Regions from separate parts of the Caloramator sp. E03 genome, predicted to be linked through region 2. Evidence: riboswitches for the same ligand, from Rfam matches in the RefSeq annotation. Region 2 holds a riboswitch; each other region holds the start of a gene.
What was found. A riboswitch is a leader RNA that binds a small molecule or an ion and turns the genes downstream of it on or off. The one in region 2 is predicted to bind thiamine pyrophosphate.
Positions count from the first base shown of each region.

Region 1: it holds a riboswitch for thiamine pyrophosphate, as region 2 does, so the genes downstream of both, thiD (bifunctional hydroxymethylpyrimidine kinase/phosphomethylpyrimidine kinase) here and thiD (bifunctional hydroxymethylpyrimidine kinase/phosphomethylpyrimidine kinase) in region 2, are expected to answer to the same signal.
Region 3: it holds a riboswitch for thiamine pyrophosphate, as region 2 does, so the genes downstream of both, thiT (energy-coupled thiamine transporter ThiT) here and thiD (bifunctional hydroxymethylpyrimidine kinase/phosphomethylpyrimidine kinase) in region 2, are expected to answer to the same signal.

Region 1 is NZ_CP040093.1:1,483,525-1,492,060, forward strand. It holds gene FDN13_RS07345 (glycoside hydrolase family 65 protein) at 1-191, shown strand, start outside; gene FDN13_RS07350 (aspartyl-phosphate phosphatase Spo0E family protein) at 257-448, opposite strand; gene FDN13_RS07355 (DegT/DnrJ/EryC1/StrS family aminotransferase) at 705-1,883, opposite strand; gene FDN13_RS07360 (DegT/DnrJ/EryC1/StrS family aminotransferase) at 1,904-3,025, opposite strand; gene FDN13_RS07365 (ferritin family protein) at 3,282-3,728, shown strand; TPP riboswitch at 3,782-3,879, shown strand; gene thiD (bifunctional hydroxymethylpyrimidine kinase/phosphomethylpyrimidine kinase) at 3,952-4,758, shown strand; gene thiM (hydroxyethylthiazole kinase) at 4,861-5,661, shown strand; gene thiE (thiamine phosphate synthase) at 5,652-6,272, shown strand; gene ytaF (sporulation membrane protein YtaF) at 6,345-6,956, shown strand; gene FDN13_RS14585 (YmaF family protein) at 7,168-7,467, shown strand; gene asnS (asparagine--tRNA ligase) at 7,633-8,536, opposite strand, start outside.
Region 2 is NZ_CP040093.1:1,036,953-1,045,488, forward strand. It holds gene FDN13_RS05320 (ABC transporter permease) at 1-820, opposite strand, end outside; gene FDN13_RS05325 (ABC transporter ATP-binding protein) at 830-1,762, opposite strand; gene thiE (thiamine phosphate synthase) at 2,159-2,794, opposite strand; gene thiM (hydroxyethylthiazole kinase) at 2,784-3,620, opposite strand; gene cytX (putative hydroxymethylpyrimidine transporter CytX) at 3,578-4,813, opposite strand; partial or broken gene thiD (bifunctional hydroxymethylpyrimidine kinase/phosphomethylpyrimidine kinase) at 4,806-5,630, opposite strand; TPP riboswitch at 5,687-5,798, opposite strand; gene FDN13_RS05350 (FeoA family protein) at 5,992-6,216, shown strand; gene feoB (ferrous iron transport protein B) at 6,218-7,981, shown strand; gene FDN13_RS05360 (FeoB-associated Cys-rich membrane protein) at 7,995-8,141, shown strand; gene FDN13_RS05365 (IS1634 family transposase) at 8,307-8,536, opposite strand, start outside.
Region 3 is NZ_CP040093.1:2,841,471-2,850,006, forward strand. It holds gene FDN13_RS13485 (lysophospholipid acyltransferase family protein) at 1-432, shown strand, start outside; gene FDN13_RS13490 (glycine C-acetyltransferase) at 540-1,733, shown strand; gene nth (endonuclease III) at 1,826-2,458, shown strand; gene FDN13_RS13500 (VanW family protein) at 2,595-3,992, shown strand; tRNA gene FDN13_RS13505 (tRNA-Leu) at 4,113-4,195, shown strand; gene FDN13_RS13510 (TRM11 family SAM-dependent methyltransferase) at 4,260-5,174, shown strand; gene thiT (energy-coupled thiamine transporter ThiT) at 5,271-5,906, opposite strand; TPP riboswitch at 5,938-6,039, opposite strand; gene FDN13_RS13520 (Cof-type HAD-IIB family hydrolase) at 6,185-7,012, shown strand; gene splB (spore photoproduct lyase) at 7,088-8,107, opposite strand; gene FDN13_RS13530 (radical SAM protein) at 8,332-8,536, shown strand, end outside.

The DNA.
Region 1 (8,536 bases), 450 kb from region 2:
CTGCACTCTTAGGTTCATGGGAAGGATATTCATTTAAAGTAAATTACAGAAAAAGACTTATAAAAGTATCCGTTGATAAGAAAAATATTTGCTTTGATTTACTTGAGGGAGAGGATTTAACTATTTTCTGCTATGATAATGAGTTAAAACTCTCAAAGAACAAATCCTATATAGTTGATTTAGAGCGCTAACCCCTATTTAAAGTATATTTTAAAGGCTGCCTAAATTTTGGCAGCCTCTAATAATATGCATATATTTATTTTCTATGGCTTGTACTAATATATTTCAAAATCAGATCATCGAGTTTCTGGCTTATGGATATAATTTGAGGTACAACAAGTTTATCGCTTCTGCTTATAAGTTCCTCAAGCTCCATCTTTAGACTTTCTATCTGGGTTTTGAAATATTCCGGACTATTGTCTTTTGACATATCTCTAAAGTCCTTCATAATCATTCACCCCTTTATATTTTTATACAATTTTTTCTTCTGCTATTAATTTAATTATATACGATAATTATTATTAAATAAACATGTTTTTCTTTTTAACATATACTTAACATTCATGGAAATTCGTTATATATTTTTAATTTATTTAATAACTCTTTACAGCAGCAAAACGAAGCTTCCTGATGCACAAATTTACACCATGAAGCTTCGTTTATATTCTATTATGCCATATTACTATGCTTTTTATAAATATACATTACATTGTTTTTTCTACGCATTCAACGAGTTTTTCAGCTACATACTGTGCATCCTCTAATGTAAGGATTGAATATAATGGTAAGGATATTTCATTCTTGTATTGATCATAAGTGTTAGGATAATCCTCTATCTTATATCCAAGATTTTTGTACAATGTAAGCATCGGAAGAGGAATGAAGTGAACATTAGTTGCTATATCCATATCAGCCATCATTTGTATAACAGTATTTCTCTTTTCTTCATCGAAGCCCCTTATTCTTAATGGATATAAATGATAGCATGTTTCCTTAATACTATCTTTCGCAAATGGAATAATAGCCCATTGCTTTTTAGAGAGTATTTCATTGTATACCTCAACAATTTCTTTACGCTTTTTTAACATATCATTAAACCTTTTAAGCTGCACTAAACCTATCGCAGCCATAATATCTGTCATGTTACACTTTAATCCATCAGTTACTATATCATATTTCCAAGCTCCCGCTTTCATCTTTGACAGAGCGTCCTTTGTCTGTCCTTGAAGTGATGTGTATTTAAACTCTTTGTATAAATCCTCTTTTCCTTTAAAATTATTATCATTGTAGGTTATAGCTCCTCCTTCTGCAGTAGTCAAATTCTTTACTGCATGAAAAGAGAATACATGAAAATCCATCTGTCCTCCAACCTTTTTGCCTTTATATTCTGCCCCAAAGGAATGAGCAGAATCTGCTATTAATATTATATCTTCCCTTTTTTTAGCTTTTAAAACCTGTCTTAGCCTATCATAATCAACTGGAACGCCAGCAATATCAACAGCTATTATAGCCTTTGTTTTTGATGTTATAGCATCATATACTCCTTCTTCATCTATTAAGAAGCTATCTTTTTTTACATCAACAAATTTCGGTTTTATGCCTCTATGCAAAATTACATTTGCAGTTGCAGCGTATGTATAAGGAGTTGTAATAACTTCATCATCCCCTCCAATATTGAAAACCTTTAATATAAGTTCAAGACCTGCTGTTGCACTATTTAGAGCTACTGCATGTTTTGTACCACAATAACTTGCAAGGTTATTTTCAAATTCATAAGTCTTAGGCCCTGTTGTTATCCATCCTGATTTTAAGACTTCAACAACTGCATCTATTTCCTCTTGAGTTATATCAGGAGGCGAGAAAGGTATCTTTTTATTTTCCATTAAAATCATCCTTCCTAATCTTATTTTCTATAGAAATTCTTTATAGTTTCGCATACATATAAAACTTCATCCTCTGTTATCTCTGGGTATATCGGAAGAGCAATAATGCTTTGAGAGATTTTCTCTGAAACTGGGAAATCACCCTTTTTATATCCAAGGTGCTCAAAACTCCTTTGAAGATGAAGAGGCATAGGATAATATATGCTATAACCTACTTCCTTTTCTTTAAGATAATTTGCTAAATTATCCCTATCTTCAGCTAATATATTAAATACATAATATACTCCCTTTTGCTCATACTTAATCTTAGGAAGCCTTATATATGAGCAATCCTTTAAATTTTCCATATAAATATTTGCAACTTTATTTCTTTTTTCGATTGCATCATCTATATATTTTAGTTTAACGCTAAGTATAGCTGCCTGAAGAGTATCAAGCCTTGAATTATAGCCTATGTAATCATAGTGATATTTTTTAGATGCCCCATGAACCCTATAGCTTTTTGCAAGTTTTGCAAGGCTCTCATCATTAGTAATAATCATTCCCCCATCACCATATCCTCCAAGGGTTTTGGTTGGGAAAAATGAAAATATACCAAAGTCCCCTATTGTTCCTGCATGCCTATATGTATTACCATTGCCCTTCCATCTCATTCCAAAGGCCTCTGCAGCATCCTCAAGTACTCTAAGGTTATACTTTTTAGCAATTTCCATTATTCTATCCATATTTGCCATCTGATCAAATAGATGTATAGGAAGTATACCAACAGTATTATTATTTATTTTTTCCTCTATCATATCTGTATTAATCTCAAAGGTATCCTCATCAATATCAACAAATACAACTTTACCACGATTTCTTAATACACAAGAAGCTGAAGCTAAAAATGTAAAGGGTGATGTTATAACTTCTTTTCCATCTTTAAAACCTAAAATATCCGCAGCAATGGTTAGAGCATCAGTTCCAGATGCAACACCTATTGCATACTCTGCCCCTGTATAATCTTTTATTTCCTCTTCAAATTCTAAAACCTTACCTCCAAGTATAAAATCACCTTTGGAAACTACTGACTGTATTGCATCATTAAATTCACTTTTTCTATTATTATATTCCCTAACCGATGTATAAAAAGGAACCTTCATCTATATATCCTCCTTAATAATTATTATACTGTTAATTATACTACTTTTTTTATTTGTTTTTCAGTTTTAACACAATATTCTTAAATCATTAATAATTATTTTATAAATATATCTTCATACAACATGATCTTCCATATACATTACATCATCTTTATTTTAAAACTTAATTTTTAATTTAATTTTTTATCTGATTTTAAACAAAAAATCCTTCAATGCATATTATAATATTGTATCTTAAATTAATAGGAGGTTAAAAATGAACATTTCCCCTCTCCCTGGAATGCTTTGTAATTATGATTTATTTCAAAAATCCCTTATGCTTATTAAGGAAGCTGTTCAGGACGAAAGAAAAGATGAACTTTTTTACGATTATTTAATAAGCGTTGCTCCAAACCAAGAAGCAAAACAGATTATCGAATCTATAAGAAACGATGAAAGAAGGCATAATCAAATATTTAGAGCAATTTATAAAAACTTTACTGGTCAGGACATTCAATCAGTTGATGAGCCTTTCGAAAAACCATCCTCTTATCTTGATGGTCTTAAAATGGCCCTAAAGGGCGAACTATCTGCTGTTGTTAAGTACAGACAGATTAAAGAAGGCCTTCCTCTTGGGTGTTATCAAGATCAGGTATTTAATATTATAACCGATGAACTTAGACACAGCTCATTTTATAATTATCTTATAACTTTTGCAAAATAATATGTTCTCTTTTTAAATTTTATATTTTATAATGTTAATAGAATTGAATATTAAGCAATTACTAGGGGAGCATTTGCTGAGAAGGCTGCAAAGCCTGACCCTTTGAACCTGTTTGGGTAATGCCTGCGTAGGGAAGTAATTGCATCTATTGATATATTTAAGTATATAAAAGATGCAATTATTTGCATCTTTTTTTGTTATTTAAAAATAAAGGAGGAATATTATGAAAAACGTATTAACAATTGCAGGATCTGATTCCTGTGGAGGAGCTGGAATTCAAGCTGACATCAAAACCTTTAGTACTCTTGGTACTTATGCCATGAGCGTTATAACTGCTGTAACTGCTCAGAATACAAAGGGAGTTTTGAGTGTTGTCGAACTTGATACTGAAATTATAAAAAAGCAAATCGACTGCCTCTTTGAAGATATCGAAATTCATGCATTAAAAATAGGTATGGTATCGAGTATAGATATTATCGAAACAATAGCTAATCGTATTAAATATTATAAATTTAAAAATGTTGTATTAGATCCAGTTATGGTATCTAAAAGTGGTTATCACCTTCTAAGAGATGAATCAAAGGATGCACTTATTAAAAACCTTTTTCCACTATCACTTATTGTAACACCAAACCTTTTCGAAGCTGAAGTTATTACTGGAGATAAAATAGAAACCATTGATCAAATGGAAAATGCAGCAAGAAAGATATATAACCTTGGTGCCAAAAACGTAGTTGTAAAAGGCGGTCATTTAACTGGTGATGCAATAGATGTATTCTTTGACGGAAAGGATTTTATACACATCAAAGGAAAGAGAATTAATACTAAAAATACCCATGGTACAGGATGTACATTTTCATCTGCAATTGCCGCATATATCGCAAATAGCTACTGCGTATATGATGCTGTAAAAAATGCAAAGGAATACATAAACGGCGCAATAGAAAATTCCATAGAACTCGGACATGGAGTTGGTCCTGTTAATCATTTTTATAGTTTATATAAAAAGGCAGGAATAACAAATAAATAGATATAATAGTTTTACCACTGCCTTATATGCTTATATGTTTATTACAACATTTATATATAATGCTAAGCCTATATATAAATTTTAAGTTGGGAGGAAATAAAAATGTTAAAATCAATTGCTAATGTTTTAAAAAAAGTTCGTGAAAATACCCCTCTTGTTCAATGCATAACAAATTACGTTACAATCAATGATTGTGCAAATATTCTCCTTTGTTTTGGTGCTTCTCCTGCAATGTGTGAATCTAAGTATGAAGTCGAAGAATTTGTAAATCTCATCTCTGCACTTTATATAAATCTTGGAACATTAACCGCGGAGCAGGAAGAAGCATCTATAATTGCAGTAAAAAAAGCAAAAGAATTAAATAAACCTGTTGTACTTGATCCTGTTGCCTGTGGAGCAATAAGCAGAAAAATGGATATAGCAAGGAAACTTCTCCAATATGGAAATATTTCTGTAATAAAAGGGAACATAGGAGAAATAAAATCCCTTGCAGGGTTCTCTGGAAAAGTAAGAGGAGTTGATTCAATAGACGATGGCGAAGATGCAATAGAAGCCTGTATATCTCTTGCAAATCAGTATAATACTGTTGTTGCAGCTACAGGTAAAAGGGATATTATAACAGATGGAAAAAGGACATGTCTTATTTACAACGGCACACCAATATTAACATTAATCACTGGAGCAGGCTGCATGGTTGGTGCCTTAACTGCTGCCACTTCTATATGTAATGATAGGTTTACATCAACAGCAGCTTCAATACTTGCTATGAACCTTGCGGGAGAAATGACACAAAATTCAATGGAAAAAGTTTTGCCTGGAACATTTAAAGTAAAACTATTTGACTTTATATATAACCTTACTGAAGATGATATATTGAATGGAGGTAAAATAGAATGCCTATAGATTATTCTCTTTACCTTGTAACCGATAGAAAAATATTAAATGGGAAGGATATCTTTAAAGCCGTTGAAGAAGCTATAAAAGGAGGAGTTACTATAGTTCAGCTCCGCGAAAAAGATATATCAAGCCTTGAATTTTATAATATAGCAATTAAAATGAAAAAGCTTACAAGTTATTATAATATTCCTCTTATAATAAATGATAGGCTTGACATTGCTCTATCCGTTGATGCTGACGGACTTCATATAGGGCAGGAAGATTTACCCCTTAAAGTTGCAAGAAAATTAATTGGCGATAAAATATTGGGGTATTCTGTCAGTAGCATTGAAGAAGCAATATATGGAGAAGAAAGCGGAGCTGATTACCTTGGTGCAGGTCCCGTGTATCCAACTTTAAGCAAAGCTGATGCTAAAGCTCCTATTGGAGTAGAAACACTTAAAAAGATAAAAGATAGTGTTTCGATTCCCGTTGTTGGAATCGGCGGAATAGGAATTTCAAATATAGAAGAAGTTAAAAAAACAAATATAGATGGTATCTCTTTAATATCTTCAATATTGGGAAGCAGCTCCATTGAAGAGGCTTCCAGAAAGTTAATAAGCCTTTGGAGAAAATAGAATTTTCCAATATCGAACCTTTTCTATAAAATTGCATAATATAATCTTGTACTAATCTTTTTGAGGTATAACATGGATTTTATTTCTGTTTTTCTTTTTGCAGTCTCTACAAGCACCGATAATTTTATTATTGGATTAAGTTATGGGATTTTAAAAATCAAAATCAATATAATGAGCAATTTAATTATAGCCTTCATCTCTTGTATTGGTACTTTTATTTCAATGCTAATTGGAAAAACATTCGTAAACTATATTCCTTCAATTTATTCAAATTATTTAGGGAGTGTATTGCTAATATTACTTGGATTATATATGTTAATAGGCTCTTTAAAGAAAAAAAGCCTTGCTTCTTGTGATAAAGGTAAAAAAAACAATTACTATGAAAATTTTATTGAACATCCTGAAATAATTGACTCAAACAATTCTAAAAACATTGAATTTAAAGAGTCAATCCTCTTAGGCATCATACTATGCATAAATAACTTTGGCCTTGGTATTGGTGCAAGCATTACTGGATTAAATATATATTTAACATCCTTTTGTTCAATGATATTTAGCATAGTATTTATTAAATTAGGCTTTTATATTGGTAACAAATCTCTTCCTAAAAATTTGTCAAACTGTTGTGAGATTGTATCATCATTAATAATAATCATTCTTGGAATATACGAATTAATTATATAAAATATTCATATTGTCCACAAACCATTTTTGTGTTAGGAACTTTTTCAGCAGTCTAAAACAGGTTTTGAACCTGTTTTTTATTCATAATATAGTGAACTACCCCACTTATAGAAGTGGGGATTTTTGTCGCTAATTAGTTAAAAAGATTGTTTTGTGTCATTTTTTGTCATACAACATAATATATATCAGAACAATATATTGAGGTGATAATGTGAGAAATTGTGGATATAGCTGCCATGTACACCGTTTCTCTGGTTGTACTACAGTCTGCAAATGCCACAGTCATTATTATAACTGCATATCCGACACTAACGAAAACTGTAGATGCCACAAACACTGTCTATACGGCAAAACTGATTCTGCCTGCGGTCACTGCCATGAGTTTAAATTTTTAACCTGCTTTGATATTCCTATATGGGGTGGACGCCATATTCACTATTACTGTGGAATTACAAAAAAAGAAAAGGGACACCGCCACTATATAATGGGCTATACGCTTAAGGATTGTTAATTAATTCAAAAATATTAAAAGCGCCAATGCATTAAATGTTTTGGCGCTTTCCTCATTTAGCAGCAGGAAACTCCCACTGCCATCCAGATTCTTTGTGAACTACCCCACTTATAGAAGTGGTTGACTCCTGTCGCTGATTAGTTAAATAATACTATACTACATAAACTAAAATTCTGCATTTTTTGGCGTTCTTGGGAAAGGTATAACATCCCTTATATTGCTCATTCCAGTTAAATACATAATCATCCTTTCAAACCCAAGACCAAAGCCTGCATGCTTTGTTCCACCATATTTTCTAAGCTCTAAGTACCACCAGTAGTTATCCATGTCCATTCCAAGTTCCTTCATCCTTCTTTCAAGTACGTCAAGCCTTTCTTCTCTTTGACTTCCACCTATTATCTCTCCAACCCCAGGAACTAAAAGATCCATCGCAGCAACGGTTTTATTATCATCATTAAGCCTCATATAAAAAGCCTTTATTTCCTTTGGATAATCAGTAACAAATACAGGTTTTTTAAACACCTTTTCTGTTAAATACCTTTCATGTTCAGTTTGAAGATCTATTCCCCACTCAACAGGGAACTCAAACTGTTGTCCTGACTTTTTGAGTATATCTATTGCCTCAGTATAGGTTACATGTCCAAATTCAGAATTTACAACATTGTTTAGCCTATCAAATAAAGTGTTATCTATGAAACTGTTAAAAAATTGCATTTCCTCTGGAGCGTTTTCCATTACATAGTTTATTATATATTTAACCATATCCTCTGCAAGCTCCATATCATCCTTAAGGTCTGCAAAGGCAATTTCAGGCTCTATCATCCAAAATTCTGCAGCATGCCTTGGGGTATTTGAATTTTCAGCCCTGAAAGTTGGTCCAAAAGTATATACATTCCTAAAGGCTAGAGCAAAAACTTCAGCCTCAAGTTGTCCACTTACTGTAAGGCTTGTTGTTTTCCCAAAAAAGTCTTTTGAATAGTCAATCTCTCCACCTTCAGTCCTTGGAAGGTTATCTAAGTCAAGTGTTGTAACCCTAAACATCTGCCCTGCACCTTCACAGTCACTTGCT
Region 2 (8,536 bases):
AAAAGGTTATAAACAATATCACAGGCATATTTTCTCCAAAGTTAACCCCATAAACATATTTAGAAAAGCATATAATCATTACAGCTTTAAGAAAAAAAGTAGCAATCAGCCCCAAAAGCTTTCCTAAAAACAGTTCATAGAATTTTACAGGGGTGCATTTTACCCTGTTTCCTATCGCTTCATATATATCCTCGCCAGCAAGTACTGCACTTGAGATGGTATCATACATCAGCGTCATAACAAGCATAGTTACAGCATAATAATCTATTGCCCTTGGTATGTTTCCCTTTGCAGATATTGGCACATTTTCTATATTTTTATATGTTTTATATTCGCTGAATTTTCCTGTAAGGCTGTTTATAGTCTTTACAGTATTAAAACCGTCGCCAAAGCTATCAACTATATTTTTAACAACCATAGAATAAAAGCTTCCTGTCTTTTTTGAATAAACTTTTATCTTTGATTCTTCACCTTTTATAATTTTTTCAGTAAAATCCTTATCAATCATTATAAAGGAATTCGCTTTATTCTCTTCAACAAGCTTTTTACCTTCCTCACTGCTTTTAACAATACTTACCTCAATAAACTCTTTTATTTTTTCATTATTTAAAAGCTCATCAAATCTTTTTGATATATCCCCTTTATCCTCATTAAAATAGGCAACCTTTATCTTTCCCATATTGCTTGGGGAATATTGGCTTGTAAGTGCAGTTCCTAATATTAATATTAAAACTATGGGAAAAAGCAAAGTAAGTGACAGTGTTTTATAATCCCTGAAGTTTCTTTTTATAGTGTTATAGGCTATAATTAATATTTTCATAGTATCACCTCAATCCCTTAGTTTTTTACCAGTTAGAGTTAAAAATACGGTTTCGAGGGTTGGCCTATCAATATTAAGGGATATTATATCAGAATCATATTTAATTATTTTTTCCATAATCGAAGCTATATTTTTGCTGTTTTTGCTTGAAATAACGGTCATGTTGTTGTCCTCTATGATGCAGTCCTTAACCCCATCTATTTTTTTAATCTCATCAACTATTGAAAAATTAATATTTGATAGGGTAATATCTATTTTTTCTTCTTGTGATACAAAGTCCTTAAGTTCCTCCTTTGTACCCTTTGCAATAACTCTTCCATGATCCACTATAACAACATAGGAACATATCTGCTCTATCTCTTCCATATAGTGGGATGTGTAGATTATTGTAGAGCCCATATCGTTAAGAACTTTTATTGAATCCAATATATGGTTTCTCGACTGAGGATCGATGCCAACGGTTGGCTCATCCATTATAATAAGCTTTGGTCTGTGGGTTATTGCACAGGCAATGTTTAGCCTTCTTTTCATACCTCCTGAAAACTTTACAGGATATTCCTTTCTCTTATCCCAAAGGCCTACGAAGTTAAGTGCCTCTTCAACTCTTTCTTTTAAAAGCGTCCCAGACAGGCCATAGAGCCTTGCAAAATATTTTACATTTTCATAGGCGGTTAAATCCTCAAACACAGCTATATCCTGAGGAACTATACCCATATTCTTTTTAATTTCAATTTCATCCTCTTTAAGGCTTTTCCCAAATACCCTTATCTCCCCTTTGTCAATTTTGCAAAGTCCAACGATTGTGTTTATTATCGTTGTCTTTCCTGCGCCGTTAGGTCCTAAAAGCCCGAATATCTCCCCTTCTTTAATGCTCATACTAACATTATCAACAGCAAGTACATTCCCATATCTTTTTATAAGGTTTTTAATTTCAACAACCATATTAACCCTCCCATAATTTTCTTAATTATATAATATAAACTTTAAAGGGTTGTAAATAGTGATTTTAAGAACAAACTAATATGACAATTGTCATAAAAAGTGAACCGGTCAGCAGCTTATAAAGGCTTGGACAAGCATAGGGACAGTTACTTATTTTATTTATTTAATATAATATTTTGAGAACACAAAAAGGGCAGCCATTATAAAATCAGCTACCCTGTATAGTAAAATGTATTTATTTTATCAATTGTCAATCTAATGGAAATTTTATCCTCCAATCTCCATCTCCAGCGCCTGGCACCAAGGATGTGGCACTTTTTCTGCTGAGCTATCCTATTGTCTATGCCGAGTACACCCCTAAAAAATACCTTTTAATTTTTCAAGGGTTATTTTCAGTTAATATATAACATTATCTGCGCACTCTGACATAATCTTAGCTGCCTGTTTTATGTTATCTTTACCTAAGATACATGAAACTACCGCAATGCCGTCTATTTTTGCAGGTTTTAAAAGCACTGCATTGTTTTCATTTATTCCTCCAATTGCAACAACAGGAATAGATACGCTTTCTTTAATTTCTTTTAAACGCTCAATTGAAACTGCGTCTGCATCTTTTTTGGTGCTTGTTGGGAAAATAGCCCCAACGCCTATATAATCTGCTCCATCTTTCTCAGCTTTTCTTGCTTCATCAACACTGCAAACAGAAACTCCAAGTATTTTATCTTTTCCAATAAGTTTTCTTGCTATGTCTGCAGGCATGTCTTTTTGCCCAACGTGAAGCCCTGCAGCATCTATTGAAAGTGCAATATCAAGCCTGTCATTTATAATTAAAGGTATGTCATATATATCAGTAATTCTTTTAATATTTAAAGCTATATTATAAAATTCTCGGGTTGATATATCCTTTTCCCGAAGCTGGACTAAAGTTACTCCTCCTAATATAGCCTGCTCTACAGCCTTTGATAAATCATTATTTTTTAATATATCTCTATCAGTAACAAGATAAAGCTTATAATTAACATTATTCTTCATAAACTTTCCCTCTTTGTATTATTTCTTCCTTTGATAATTTATAAATTGAATCTATTAAATATGTTTTAAAGCTGCCTGTTCCTTCATCGTTTTTATCCATTTTTTCAAAGGCCTTTTCACCAGCGATGCCCATAGATACAATACCCGATAAAGCAGCTAAAAGATAATTATCTGATGCTCCAAGGTATGAACCAATAAGAGAAGTGCACATACAGCCTGTTCCTGTTATTTTAGACATTATTTTATGACCGTTTGTAACGCTATATAGAGCTTTTCCGTCTGTTACTATATCTGTTGCCCCAGTTATTGCACATACAGTTTTAAATTTTTTAGCAAAATTTCTTGCAATTTCTTTTATTTCAGTAAGTTCATCCTCACTTGCTGAAATCGGCTCTGCGGCATCAACGCCTTTTGTCTGTGTCTCTAATCCGTATAGGGTTTTAATCTCTGAAATATTTCCCCTTACAACAGATAGTTTAATTTCATCCATTATTCTTTTGGCTGTTTCCGTTCTGTATTTTGTAGCTCCTGCACCAACAGGATCAAGTATAATTGGGATATTAAGTTCATTTGCCCTCTTACCAGCTTCAATCATAGATTCAACAGTTCTTTTGTTTAATGTTCCAATATTTAATACAAGAGAGGATGCAATGGATACCATCTCTTTAACTTCATTTATATCATCTGCCATAACCGGCGATGCTCCAATTGCAAGGATAATATTAGCGCAGTCATTTACAGTTACATAATTTGTTATATTATGTATTAGAGGATTTTTTTCTCTTAAGCTGCATAATAATTCTCCAATTTTTTTACAAGTTTCCATTTGTTAATCCACCTCCAGGTTATTGTATAAATAATGCTTGTAGTTATCATTGCAGGAACTGTTGCTCCAAATAATAAATCCTGTTTAATGAAACTGTAATATGAAGCAACACCTATTGCCCATACTATAAATGCTCCTAAGTTAATAAGAACATCGTTCTTAATTTTGTTGTTTTTCTTTATAATAAAATAGTCAGTTATAAGAATTGCAAACAAAGGTGCAAACACTGAACCTATTGCATATAAAAAGCTTTCATAGTTTTCAATTGGAAAAACTGCAGCGATTACAGTTCCAATTACCGTCATTAGTATTCCTATATTTTTTTCACTTTGTTTTGGCATTATATTTAAAAAGGAAACCCCAGCTGAGTAAACATCAAGAAAAGTAGTTGTAACTGTTGAAAGCACAACTATGCCAAGTGCAGTTATTCCAAGATTTGCAGCAAGCATCATAGCTGAAGGGTCTGGGTTGTTTGAAACTATAGCTGCACCAAGTCCAATAATATACATCCATGAACTTCCTAAAAAGTATCCTAAAAAGCTTCCTAAAGCTCCTTCTTTTTCACTCTTTGCAAATCTTGTATAGTCTGCAATAAGAGGAAGCCAAGACAGAGGCATAATTACATTAAGTTCAAGAGCCCCGCCAACAGATATGCTGCCGCTTCCTGCTCTATCAAACAAAGTTTTATCTTTAAATATTACAGTACCTAAAACAATCGTCAGTACAAAGAGCAAAAATACAGCAATACTGTTCAGCTTTTTCATACCATCCTTCCCATACCAAATCCAAAGTGCAACAAGTACTCCAACTAAAACAATGCTTAACAAAACATTGTCAAAACTCCATAAACTCTTTGCTATAAGGTTTATTGAATCTGCTGCAGATTTTATCATAACCGCTGTCCAGCCTATAAGCTGAAGAACGTTTAAAATTGAGAATAAATATACTCCGTATTTCCCAAAGGATATATTTGTTGAAGTTATTGCTGGAACCTTTTCTCTTGTTCCAATTACTCCTCCCAAAACAAGCACAAAGGTTCCAATCAAATGCCCAGCTAAAATTACAATAACACCGGTTTTAAAGCCAAGAGGTGCAATCAAACCTCCAGTTAATATTTCAGCAATTGAAACTGCCGCTCCAAACCATAAAAGTAAAAATGTCCAAAAGCCAAGCTTTTCGTTATCTTTAGTCATTTAAAATTCCTCCTGCTTTATATAATGAATAAAAATGATTAGTGGGTCCAACTCCATGCCCTATATCAAGGGAATGTTTTATAGCTGTTGTTATGTATTCCTTTGCTCTTTTTACAGCATCTTTAATTTCAAATCCAAGGGCTAAATTAGCCGTTATTGCAGATGATAATGTACAACCTGTTCCATGTGTATTTTTTGTATTAATTCTCTCTGTGCTGTAATGAACAATATTTTCACCATCAAATAAAACATCAACCGCTTCTCCTTTAATATGCCCTCCCTTTAAAAGAACACTTTTGCATCCAAGTTTATATATTTCTTTTGCAGCTTCTTCCATTTCACTTACTGTCTCGATTTTTATATTTTCATTCTTTACTTCATTAAGTATTTCTTCAGCTTCAGGAATATTTGGAGTAATAATTGATGATAGGGGAATAAGCCTATTTATAAGTGCAGTTTTTGACTCAGGTTTTAAAAGAGAGTACCCGCTTTTTGAAATCATAACCGGATCTAAAACAACATTCTCAGGATTATACTGACTTATCTTTTCACTTATTGCTTCAATCGTTGAAATCTTTGAAACCATGCCTATTTTAACCACATCAACCTTAATATCAGTAAAAATTGCATCAATCTGGGCTTTAATAATTTCCTCATCAATATCCTGCACTGCAAAAACGCCCTGTGTATTTTGTGCTGTTACTGCTGTAATCACGCTCATTCCTTATACTCCATTTGCACTGAATGTTTTTAAATCTGCCTGTATTCCTGCACCACCACAGCTGTCTGATCCTGCAATTGTTAATGCCTTTTTCATATTTTTCCTCCTTCTTAATACAAAAAAACACAAACCCATAGGATTTGTGTTTAAATCAAAAATTTACAAACATCTTCCTACGCTGGAATTATCCAGTTCAGGTTCATAGGGTCAAAGAATTATGGTTCTTACTCTCAGCCGGCCTATCCAGCTCCCCCGTGTTTTGCTTATTAATTTTTATAAATTAATCATAACACAACCAATTATATTTTGCAAAAAAATTTATAATTATACTTTTTTAAAATTATAGAATATAATATTGTAATTTGCATCAATATTTAATTAAAAAACTTCCGTTGAAAATAAGAATGATTTATGTTATTATGTAATTGAGAATGAATTTCATTACGAGGTGATGTGTATGTGTATATGTGATTTAGAACCTTTGAAGAAGGTATATATATGTGATATAAAAGGAAATGAATTGCTTGTAAAAAGACTTCTTGCTCTTGGTGCAACTTATGGTACCGAAGTTTATGTTAAAAATTATGCTCCTCTTGGTGATCCGATAATAATTAATCTAAGAGGCTTTGATCTTGCAATAAGAAAGAAGGATGCAAAGAATATATACGTAAAGGAGGCGTAATATGATAACGGCTGCACTTATTGGTAACCCAAATGTGGGAAAAACAACTCTTTTTAACCTTCTAACGGGTTCAAATCAATATGTTGGTAACTGGCCAGGAGTTACCGTTGAAAAAAAAGAAGGTTACATGGAAAACTCAATAAAAATAGTGGATTTGCCTGGAATCTATGCAATGGATACCTTCTCTAATGAAGAGAAAATATCTAAGGAGTTTCTTTTAAAAGAAAAGGTTGATGTGATTATAAACATAGTTGATGCATCAAATTTAAGTAGAAACCTATATCTTACAATGCAGCTTAAACAATTTAAAAAACCAATAATACTTGTATTAAATATGTTAGATGCCGCAGAAAATAAAGGCATTAAAATAAACTTTGATTTATTAGCAAAAGAAATCAATTGTACTATAGTTCCAATTATAGCATCAAAGAAAATAGGAATTGATAATCTTAAGGTACTGCTTATGAGCGGTAATTTTTTAAAAAGCATAGATGATAATGATTATCATTTTTCATCAGAAAAGGAGATTTATGACTATATAGATTCAATACTTAAAAAATCAATATCTTTTAATAGGAACAATACAAAAACAATCTCAGAAAAAATTGATAAAATAATACTTAATAAATTTTTAGCTTACCCAATATTTTTAGGATTTCTGTACTTAATATTTAAATTAACTTTCAGCTGGGTAGGCCAACCTCTTGCAGATCTTTTAGATTTATTTCTAAACGATTATCTTGTCCCATTCATTGAAAACCTATTAAAAAGCAGTAGCCCTTATTTTAAATCTCTAATAATAGATGGAATAGTTGGAGGAGTCGGTTCTGTTGTAGTATTCCTTCCTGTTATACTTTCACTATTTCTTGGTATATCTTTTTTAGAGGACTGTGGATATATGGCAAGAGCGGCATTAATAATGGATAAACTTATGAGGAAAATGGGTCTTTCTGGTAAAGCATTTATACCTTTGATAGTTGGATTTGGTTGCAGCGTACCTGGAATAATGTCCTCAAGAACCTTAGAAAGTGAAAAGGACAGAAAACTCACTGCATTATTAGTACCTCTTATGTCTTGTAACGCAAGGCTTCCTGTTTACGCACTATTTGCTTCAGTATTTTTCCCAAACAATCAAACTGCAGTAGTATTTTCGCTATATATCATAGGAATAGTTCTTGCATTTGTTATTGGAATTATTTTCAAGAATACAATATTTAAAAAAGACGAAGAGCCTTTTATAATAGAGCTTCCTGAATATAAAATGCCTGATATAAGAAACCTTTTAATTCATACCTGGGACAAAGGTAAAGGATTTTTAAAAAAGGCAGGAACAATAATATTTTCAATTTCAATATTAGTATGGTTCCTATCAAACTTTAATTTCAATGGAATGACTGAAATGAATTCAAGCTTTTTAGCATCAATTGGAAAATTTATAAACCCAATATTTATACCTCTTGGATTTGGTAAATGGCAAAATTCTGTATCCCTTTTAACAGGCCTTATGGCAAAAGAAGTTGTAATTGGTACAATGGGAGTAATATATGGAGGAGATTTATCTAATGTATTAAAAGGATCCTTTACTCCACTTTCAGCCTATAGCTTTTTAATATTTGTTCTTTTATACACACCATGCGTGTCAGTCATAGCAACCATGAAAAAGGAATACGGAAGCAAGATGGCAGTTTTTTCAGTATTTTATCAGTTAATTTTAGCATGGATAGCCTCATTTATAGTATATAACTTTGGAAAAATATTATTTTAAAGAAGGTGTTTTTATGATTGAAAGAATAATAACAATAATCATAATAATTACAGCAATATATATTCTATATAAAAATATTAAGAAAAAATCTTCCGGCAGTTGCGATTGTTCATCCTGTACCTCCCACTGTCAAAAATATAATAATAAGTCAGGTGTATAACACTTGGCTTATTTTTTTATATTTTCACAAAAATATATTGCATATTTATTTAGTTTTATGTATAATCTCATCTTTGACAGTTGCGAGAAGCAAAAAGCCTGTAGAACCATTGAATATCAAGGGCTCTCAGGCTTTTATACTTTTCAAAAAAGTGAACAATGTTTTTTATTTTTTCGTGTCTTTAAAAATTTTCTTCATTTGTTTCATATTAATTATTTGATAATCCGTTCTAAAGCCAAATTTGTCATGTAAATCATCTGTAAAATCAGTCCTTGTATATATTGGAATATAGCCCTCATTCTTAATCTCATAAAAATTCATTTCTCTAAGTCCTGATATAATATCGCTACACGTATATTTTTCTGAAAGCTTTTTTTCTAATAGCCTATATATCA
Region 3 (8,536 bases), 1.2 Mb from region 2:
GGTCTTGAAGCAGTCAATATAATACCAATTCATCCTAATACTCCTGATACAGAAGCCTTAAGAAAGTGCATTGAGAAAATAAAGGAAGGAAAGTCAGTTTTAATATTCCCAGAAGGAACCCGTTCAAGAACGGGAAAAATGATTGAAGGGAAAAAGGGTGTAGTGCTTATTGCTAAAAAAACAGGAGTAAAGATAGTACCTTTAGGCATAATAGGAAGTGAAAAGTTAATGCCCATAAATGATAATGATATGTCAAAGGAAAAATTTAACTATGCAAATGTCAAAATTAATATAGGTGAACCTTTTATGCTACCAGAGAAGTTAAATGAGGAAAAGGATAGCTACAATGAAAAATGTTTGAATATGATTATGATAAAAATTGCTGAGCTTTTACCAGAGGAATATAGAGGGGTATATGCAGACAAAATATAATTTTAAAAAAATGGATGAAAATAAATAAGATACATAGAAATACAATATTTAAATTATTTTAAAAATTGAGAAAATAATTTATTTTATTTTTATAGGAGGTAATCTTTATGGGTAGTAAAGCACTACATGAATTTTTAAGTGCTAATATTCAAGAATTAAAGGATAAGGGGCTTTATAGAAAACTTCCTGTGGTAACAGGTCCTACAGGTCCAAGATGTATTATAAATGGCAATGAAGTTATTAATCTTTCTTCTAATAACTATCTTGGTCTTGCAAATGATCCAAGGCTTGTAGAGGCTGCAATAAAGGCGACAGAAAAATATGGTGCAGGTGCAGGAGCTGTAAGAACGATAGTTGGAACCCTTGACATACATGAAGAGCTTGAAGAAAAACTTGCAAAATTTAAACATACTGAAGCTGTAATTGTATTTCAATCAGGGTTTAACTGCAACATGGGTACAGTAAGTGCTCTTATGACAAAGGAAGATGCAATACTTTCCGATGAACTCAATCATGCAAGTATAATTGATGGATGTAGGCTTTCAGGGGCAAAGATTTTAAGATATAAACATAGCGATATGGATGATTTAAAAAGGACAATAAAAGAGGCAAAAGAGAGTGGACAATATAAAAAGCTTATGATTATAACTGATGGAGTATTTTCAATGGACGGTGATATTGCAAAGCTTCCTGAAATAGTTAAAATTGCAGAGGAATATGATGCTTTTACTTACGTAGATGATGCCCATGCATCAGGAGTTTTAGGAAAGAATGGAAGTGGGTCCGTATCCCATTTTAATCTTTATGGAAAGGTAGATTGTCAAATTGGAACATTGTCAAAAGCTATAGGTGTTGTCGGAGGTTATGTAGCCGGTACAAAGGAACTCATAGACTGGCTAAAATTAAGAGGAAGGCCCTTCTTATTTTCAACAGCTATGACTCCAGGAGCTGCTGGAGCATGCATTAAAGCAATTGAGATATTATCAGAAAGTACTGAGCTTGTTGATAGGCTTTGGGATAATACAAGATATTTTAAATCAAAACTTTCATCATTAGGTTATGACATTGGACATAGTGAAACTCCAATAACTCCAGTTATAATTGGCGATGAAGCCAAAGCAATGCAGTTTAGTGATGAATTATTTAAAGAAGGTTTATTTGCACAAGGTATTGCATATCCTACAGTTCCAAGAGGAACTGCAAGAGTTAGGAATATAGTAACTGCTGCTCATACAAAGGAAATGCTTGATGATGCAGTTGAAATATATAGAAAAGTTGGAAAGAGAATGGGGATAATATAAAATTAAAGGCAGGAATACCTGCCTTTTTATTGTGTAAATATGATATTATAATAAATAACATTAAAAAATATACTGTAAGGCAGGTGAAATGTATGAATAAAAATGAAGAAATATTAAACATACTTGAAAAAGAATATGGAGATATTGGGTGCGCACTGAATTTTAAAACGCCTTTTGAACTACTTGTTGCTACTATTCTATCAGCTCAGACAACAGATATTACTGTAAATAAAGCAACTGATATTTTGTTTAAAAAGTATAAAACTCCTTATGATTTTGCAAAAATCGATGAAGAAACATTAGAACCGTATATAAAGAGCTGTGGTTTTTATAAAAATAAAGCTAAAAATATAATAAATGCAAGTAAAAAGATAATATCTGATTTTGGTGGAAAAGTTCCAAGTACCTTAGAAGAATTAACTGCACTCCCAGGTGTTGGAAGGAAAACTGCAAATGTTGTATTATCAAATGCATTTAATATAGATGCAATAGCTGTTGATACCCATGTTTTTAGGGTATCAAATAGGCTCGGACTTGCAAATTCTGATGATGTTTATGAAACAGAAAAACAGCTAATGAAAAACATACCAAAGAAGAAATGGTCAAGAGCTCATCATTGGCTTATCTGGCATGGGAGAAAAATTTGCAGTGCAAGAAACCCAAAGTGTAGTATATGTCAATTAAGCCATCTATGCAAATATTATATTAAGAATAATAAAAATTAATATTTTAAGGAACTAAATATAAATAATTTGTGTCTTTATATTAAAAATCAAATTATAAATAAAATTAAATTATATTTACATCAAATCTAATAATGATATAATAAAAAAGAATGTAATTATGCTTGGGAGGGATAATGTGAAGAAGGGCTTTAAAATAATTATACCGGTATTATTATTAATGATTATTTCTGCTGTTTTTGGAATTATTCTTAGTGATACTGTTTCTGCACAGGAGAGGATATATGAGGGAATAAGTGTAAATGGGGTTAATGTTGGTGGGATGACGAAAGAAGAGGCAAAAAAAGTAATTGAAGAGAAGTTTAATAAAGAGATAAAAAATAAAAAAATAAATATTTATTATGAGAATAATAAATTTGTAATTGATTATAAAACTTTAAAAGCTCATTACGATGTAGATAAGGCTGTAGATGAAGCATTTAAATATGGTAAAGATGGAAATATAATTGAAAAAACTATTAAAAGATATAAATTAAAAAATGATAATTATGATATTAAACTACAGTTTGTTGCTGATACTTCTGTAATAAGCAAAGAAATAAAAACTATATCTAAAAAAATAAACACTGATCCAATTGATGCTAAAATTACATTGACCACTTCAGGTTTTAAAGTTACTCCAGATAAAAATGGTAAAAAAGTTGATGAAAAAAAGCTTGAAGATTTAATAAAGGCCTCTATAAAGCCAACAGGGGGACAGGAAAATATAAATGTACCTGTAAATATAGTTGAAGCTAATATAAAAGCTGAAATGCTATCCAAGATAGATACTAAAATTTCAAGTTTTACAACTAAATTTAATCTTGGAGATGTAAATAGGTCTGGAAATATTAAGGTTGCATCATCTTATGTAAATGGAGCAGTTGTCATGCCAGGTGAGGTTTTTTCTATGAATAAAACACTTGGACCAAGAAGTGAGGCTAAAGGATATAAGGAAGCCCCTGTAATTATTAATGGTACTCATGTTCCAGGTCTTGCAGGAGGAATATGCCAAGTTACAACTACAGTTTATAATGCAGCACTTCTTGCAAACTTTCCAATTTTAGAAAGAAGACCTCACCAATTAAGAGTAGGATATGTTCCGGCAGGAAGAGATGCTACTATTTCTGGCGATGTAATAGATATGAAATTTAAAAATACAAACAAGTACCCTATATATATAAAATCTACTGTAAATGGTGGAAGTATTACTGTAACTATTTATGGTGCAAATGAACATCCGGGACAAACTGTACAGATTACATCTGAGATATTAGAAAAAATACCTGCTGAAACAGAATATGTAAATGATCCTACATTAGTAAAAGGACAAACAATAGTTGAGGAAAAGCCAACTGATGGAATGAAGTCTATAACTTATAGAAAAGTATATCAAAATGGTAAATTAGTAAAAAGTGAGATAATTTCAAAGGACTACTATAAGCCAGGGAAGGGAAAGGTTAGAGTTGGTACAAAAGAAGTTTCAAATTCACAAGATGTTCAAACTAATAGTCAAATAAATAATTCAACCCCATAAGGAGCCTTAAAAGCTCCTTATTGTTTTAAACAATTTATTAGGAAAAGTTTTAGTTTTATAGGCTGGATATGAAATGGTATAGACAAAAAAAAGAAATGATGATAAAATAATCTTGTATTTGCGGGTGTGGCGGAACTGGCAGACGCACTAGATTCAGGTTCTAGCGGGAAACCGTGGGGGTTCAAATCCCTTCACCCGCACCATGTTCAGGGTTTAGACTCAAAGGAGTTTAAACTCTATTTTTATATTTTTTAAGGGGGCATCCCAATGTATTTTTATATAATAAATTATAATTTTAATGAAGAACAGCTGTGTAAATTAGAGATGAAATATTTATTCGACTTAATTCCAAAAAGAAAGTATTTTTTAAGTGAAAAGTATGTTGATGTAAATAGAAGCCCATTTATAAAAGCATCTTTACAAATAATTGCAAAAGCTCAGTCAATTGAGAAGTTAATTAGTATTATCATTGAAAAAAAGATTTCATATAAAAATTTTAAGATTAAATATATAAATATTGAAGGAAAGATGGATTTTGAATTAAAGCATAAGATAGAAGATGCTATTGGGAATGCTATCTTTGGAGATGCTAAAATACATGATCCTGATATAATACTTGGGATAATATATTATGAAGATTACTGGATTCTTGGGGAATATAATAAAAATGAAGGTATTTGGGATATCCATAATAAAAAACCCTGCTATTATTGTAATGCGCTTCCAACAAGGATTTCGAGGGCCGTTGTTAATATAGCCGTTGGTAATGATATGACATTAAAACTTGTTGATCCATGCTGTGGCATAGGAACTGTTGTAATTGAAGCATTGTCAATGGGATTAAATATTGAAGGATATGATATAAACCCAAAGGTAATTGAAGGTGCAAGACGAAATTTAAGATATTTTGGGTATGATGATGTGCTTGAAGTATCAGATATTAAGGATATACGAAAACAATATGATGTTTCAATAATAGATATTCCTTATGGAGTTTTATCAATTACATCAGAGCTTGAACAAATATCAATATTAAAAAATGCAAGGCGAATTTCAAGTAAAATGGTTTTGATAAGTTTAAATCAAATGGATAGAGAAATAAAAGATTCAGGTTTTACTGTAATTGATAGATGTGAAATAATAAAAAGAGACTTTAAACGATATGTAACTGTTTGTATATAACTACCAAAAGAAACACCCATAAATCTGATAATAAAAATATACTTGTTATAGATTTATGGGTGTTATATTAACTTTTTTATTACTTCTTCTATTTAATTATAACATTTGCGATCTTATTTTTATTACAGCATTTTTAAATTGAGGTATTAATGATATAACAAAGCATATTCCAACTTCCGTTCCGACTATAGTTCCATTTACTATAAGAGAATATATTATTGGGTTCATGCCTTCAGGTGCATAATTTGCAAAGAAAAATACTCCTGATAAAAAATGGAAAAATATTCTTCCAAATCCTCCTGCAATAACCCCTATGCTAAAGTTGCTTTTAAAGTATCCAGCAAGTCCAAGGGCACCAAATGCTAAAGGATAATCTAAAAGAACCTGAACCCAATGAACTATGAAAGGATCTTGGATAAGCTGAAGTATTCCATAAACCATTCCTGCAAGTATCCCTTCCGCTGGACCATAAATATAGGCAAATAGCATTAAAGGAATCATGCTTCCAGGGGTTATTGAACCTCCTTGAGGCCAATGATAAAACCTTATATAGGATAATACAAATGATGCAGCAATACATAAACTTGCATGAGTTAATTTCTTTGTTGAAAATGTACTTTTATTAAGGGATTTTTTAATTAAAAAAGATGCTGCAATTAAGGCAATAATAAATGCCCAGGACTGAATTTTTATACTTGAAAAGTCTTTAAAGATGTTTGTAATTAATGACATAAAAAATCCTCCTTTTACACCGTAAAACAGGAGGAGAACTATAATGCTTCCCTTCGCTGGAATTACCCAGTTCAGGTTCAGAGGGTCGAAGGAGTGACCTTCCTCTCAGCTTAACGCTCCCCTAGCATACGGCGAATCTATTTATATTTTATACTAATTATAATATAAAAAATTCAAGTAAAAATCAATAAAATAAAACAAAAATTTGTATAAAACAAAATATCTATGTTATTATATTCTTGGCATATTTTATTAATTAATGCTTGGAGGATGATTAAATGGTTGTGAAATATAAAATGATAGCACTCGATATGGATGGTACTTTATTAAATGATAAAAAAGAAGTTTCACAGGAAAACAAGATAGCTATAAAAAAAGCCTCTGAATTAGGAGTTAAAATAGTCGTTTGTACTGGTAGAATATTCACATCAGCAAGATTTTATGCTTCTCTTATTGGAACAGCGGCACCAATTGTTGCATCAAATGGTGCATATATAAGGGAGAAGGATGAAAATAGAATAATATATAAAAAAGCTATTAATAAAGAAATCCTACCTAAACTTATTAGTGTTATAGAGAGCTTTGGGCTTACACTTCATCTGTATACTAATCAAAGGATATATACTAAAGAATTAGTAAACCTTGCACTTAACTATGTGAGATGGAATGAAGTAGTTTCAGAAGGTGAAAAGGTTGAAGTAAAGGTAGTTAAAGACTTTGAAGATGTTATAAACAGTGAAGAAATATTAAAAGTAGCTTTGGTTTGTGATGATATTGAGCTTTTAAACAAGTTGAGAAGTAAAATTAGTAAAGAATTTGATGTTTCAATTGTATCTTCCAATTTAAATAATATTGAAATTATGGCACAGGGCATATCGAAAGGGAATGCCGTTAAGATACTTGCTGATTACTTTGGCTATAAACGTGAAGAAGTAATATGTGTAGGCGACAGCGAGAATGATATTAGTATGATAGAGTATGCTGGTTTAGGTGTTGCAATGGGAAACGGAATTGACTATGTGAAAAGTATTGCAGATTATATTACAGATACAAATGAGAGAGATGGAGTTGCAAAGGTTATAAATAAATTTATATTAAATGAATAATAAAAATAGGGGGCCAAATAACTATTGGCCTCCTTTTATATAAAAAATTTAAAATAAAGGTAAATAATTCGATTTTTATGTAAAATATTCAATGTTAGAATTAGGAAAATATTTATATATCATATTAGTTATACCAGATTTAAGTTTTTCGGATATATCCTTTGGATAGATGTATTTATAAATTCCATAGGGTCCCCATTTCTTTATTCTATTTTCTTCTTCCATATTAAGTTTAGTATTAGGAAACCTTTGAAGTATAACATTTTTAGCTTTTGCAGTGAATCTATATTGTATAAGTTCAAAACTTAAAGGAGACAAATCAGTATTTGGTATCTTATCTTTAAGTGTTTTAAAGAGCTTATCATATTCTTCTTCCCAATTTTCGTAATACATTATAGGGGCAATTATAAAGCCTAAAGGGTAACCCGCATTGTATATTAAAGAGGAGGCTTTTATTCTATCTTCTATAGTATCAGTATTATGTTCAAAATTTTTAATAATAAACTTTGAGTTTATGCTAAATCGTATTTTTGTATGATTGTTATGATTAATATTCAGAAGGTTATCTATATTGGAATATTTTGTTACAAGCCTTAATCTTCCAAATTCTTTACTTGAAAAGAACTCTATAGTTTTTTTTACAGAACCAGTAATATGTTCAACAGCTATTGGATCGCTTGCACTTGCAATTTCAAAGGTTGTTATTTTCGGTTTTGCCATATTAATATACTTATCTACGTTTTCAAGAATTTCATCTATATTTACATATATCCTTATAAAAGGTTTAAAACTTTGATTTGTTTGAAGATAGCAGTATTCACAGCTTCCAGGGCAACCTGTAACAAGTGAGAATTGATAATCTGCAGAAGGTTTGCAACATTCAAGTTTCATGCTTTTCTTAATACCAATGACAAGGCTTCGTTTACTAAAAGCATAGAATTCGTTTGGGGATTTTTTTACTTCATCAAGTCTATTAAAACTTTTTAATTTATTTATTGGTATTCCAAAAGCTTCAAATTCTCTTATTAATTTTTTGCCAAGTTCATAATTTTCAGCTCCTGGTTCTATAAATACATAGTTTGGTAGAAACTTCATTTTAACACCTCACTTTATAACTTCCTAAATATATAATTTGTTTTAAATAAAAAATTATGTTAAAGTTTTATTTTGAACTGTCGAATAATGACATGACTGGTCGGTATAAAATATTTGAATTTATTTATTTTAGTAGTAAAATAAATATATATAAATAGTAATAAATACCATATAAACAATAATATTAATATAATAGTAAAAATTAATATAAAGGAGGTATGTATATGAATCTTGCAAAGACCCGTATAGGAGAAATAGCTTTAAAAGAAGCCGTCAAATATATGCTAAAGGATCCGGAAAATAATATACCAAAGCTCATAAATTGGGCGGACAAAATATGCATTAGAGAACAAGATAAAAAATATGTTAAATCTGTAAAAAGGTATTTAGATGATAAAGAAAGCAATTGGTATAAGTATGCTTATAAGT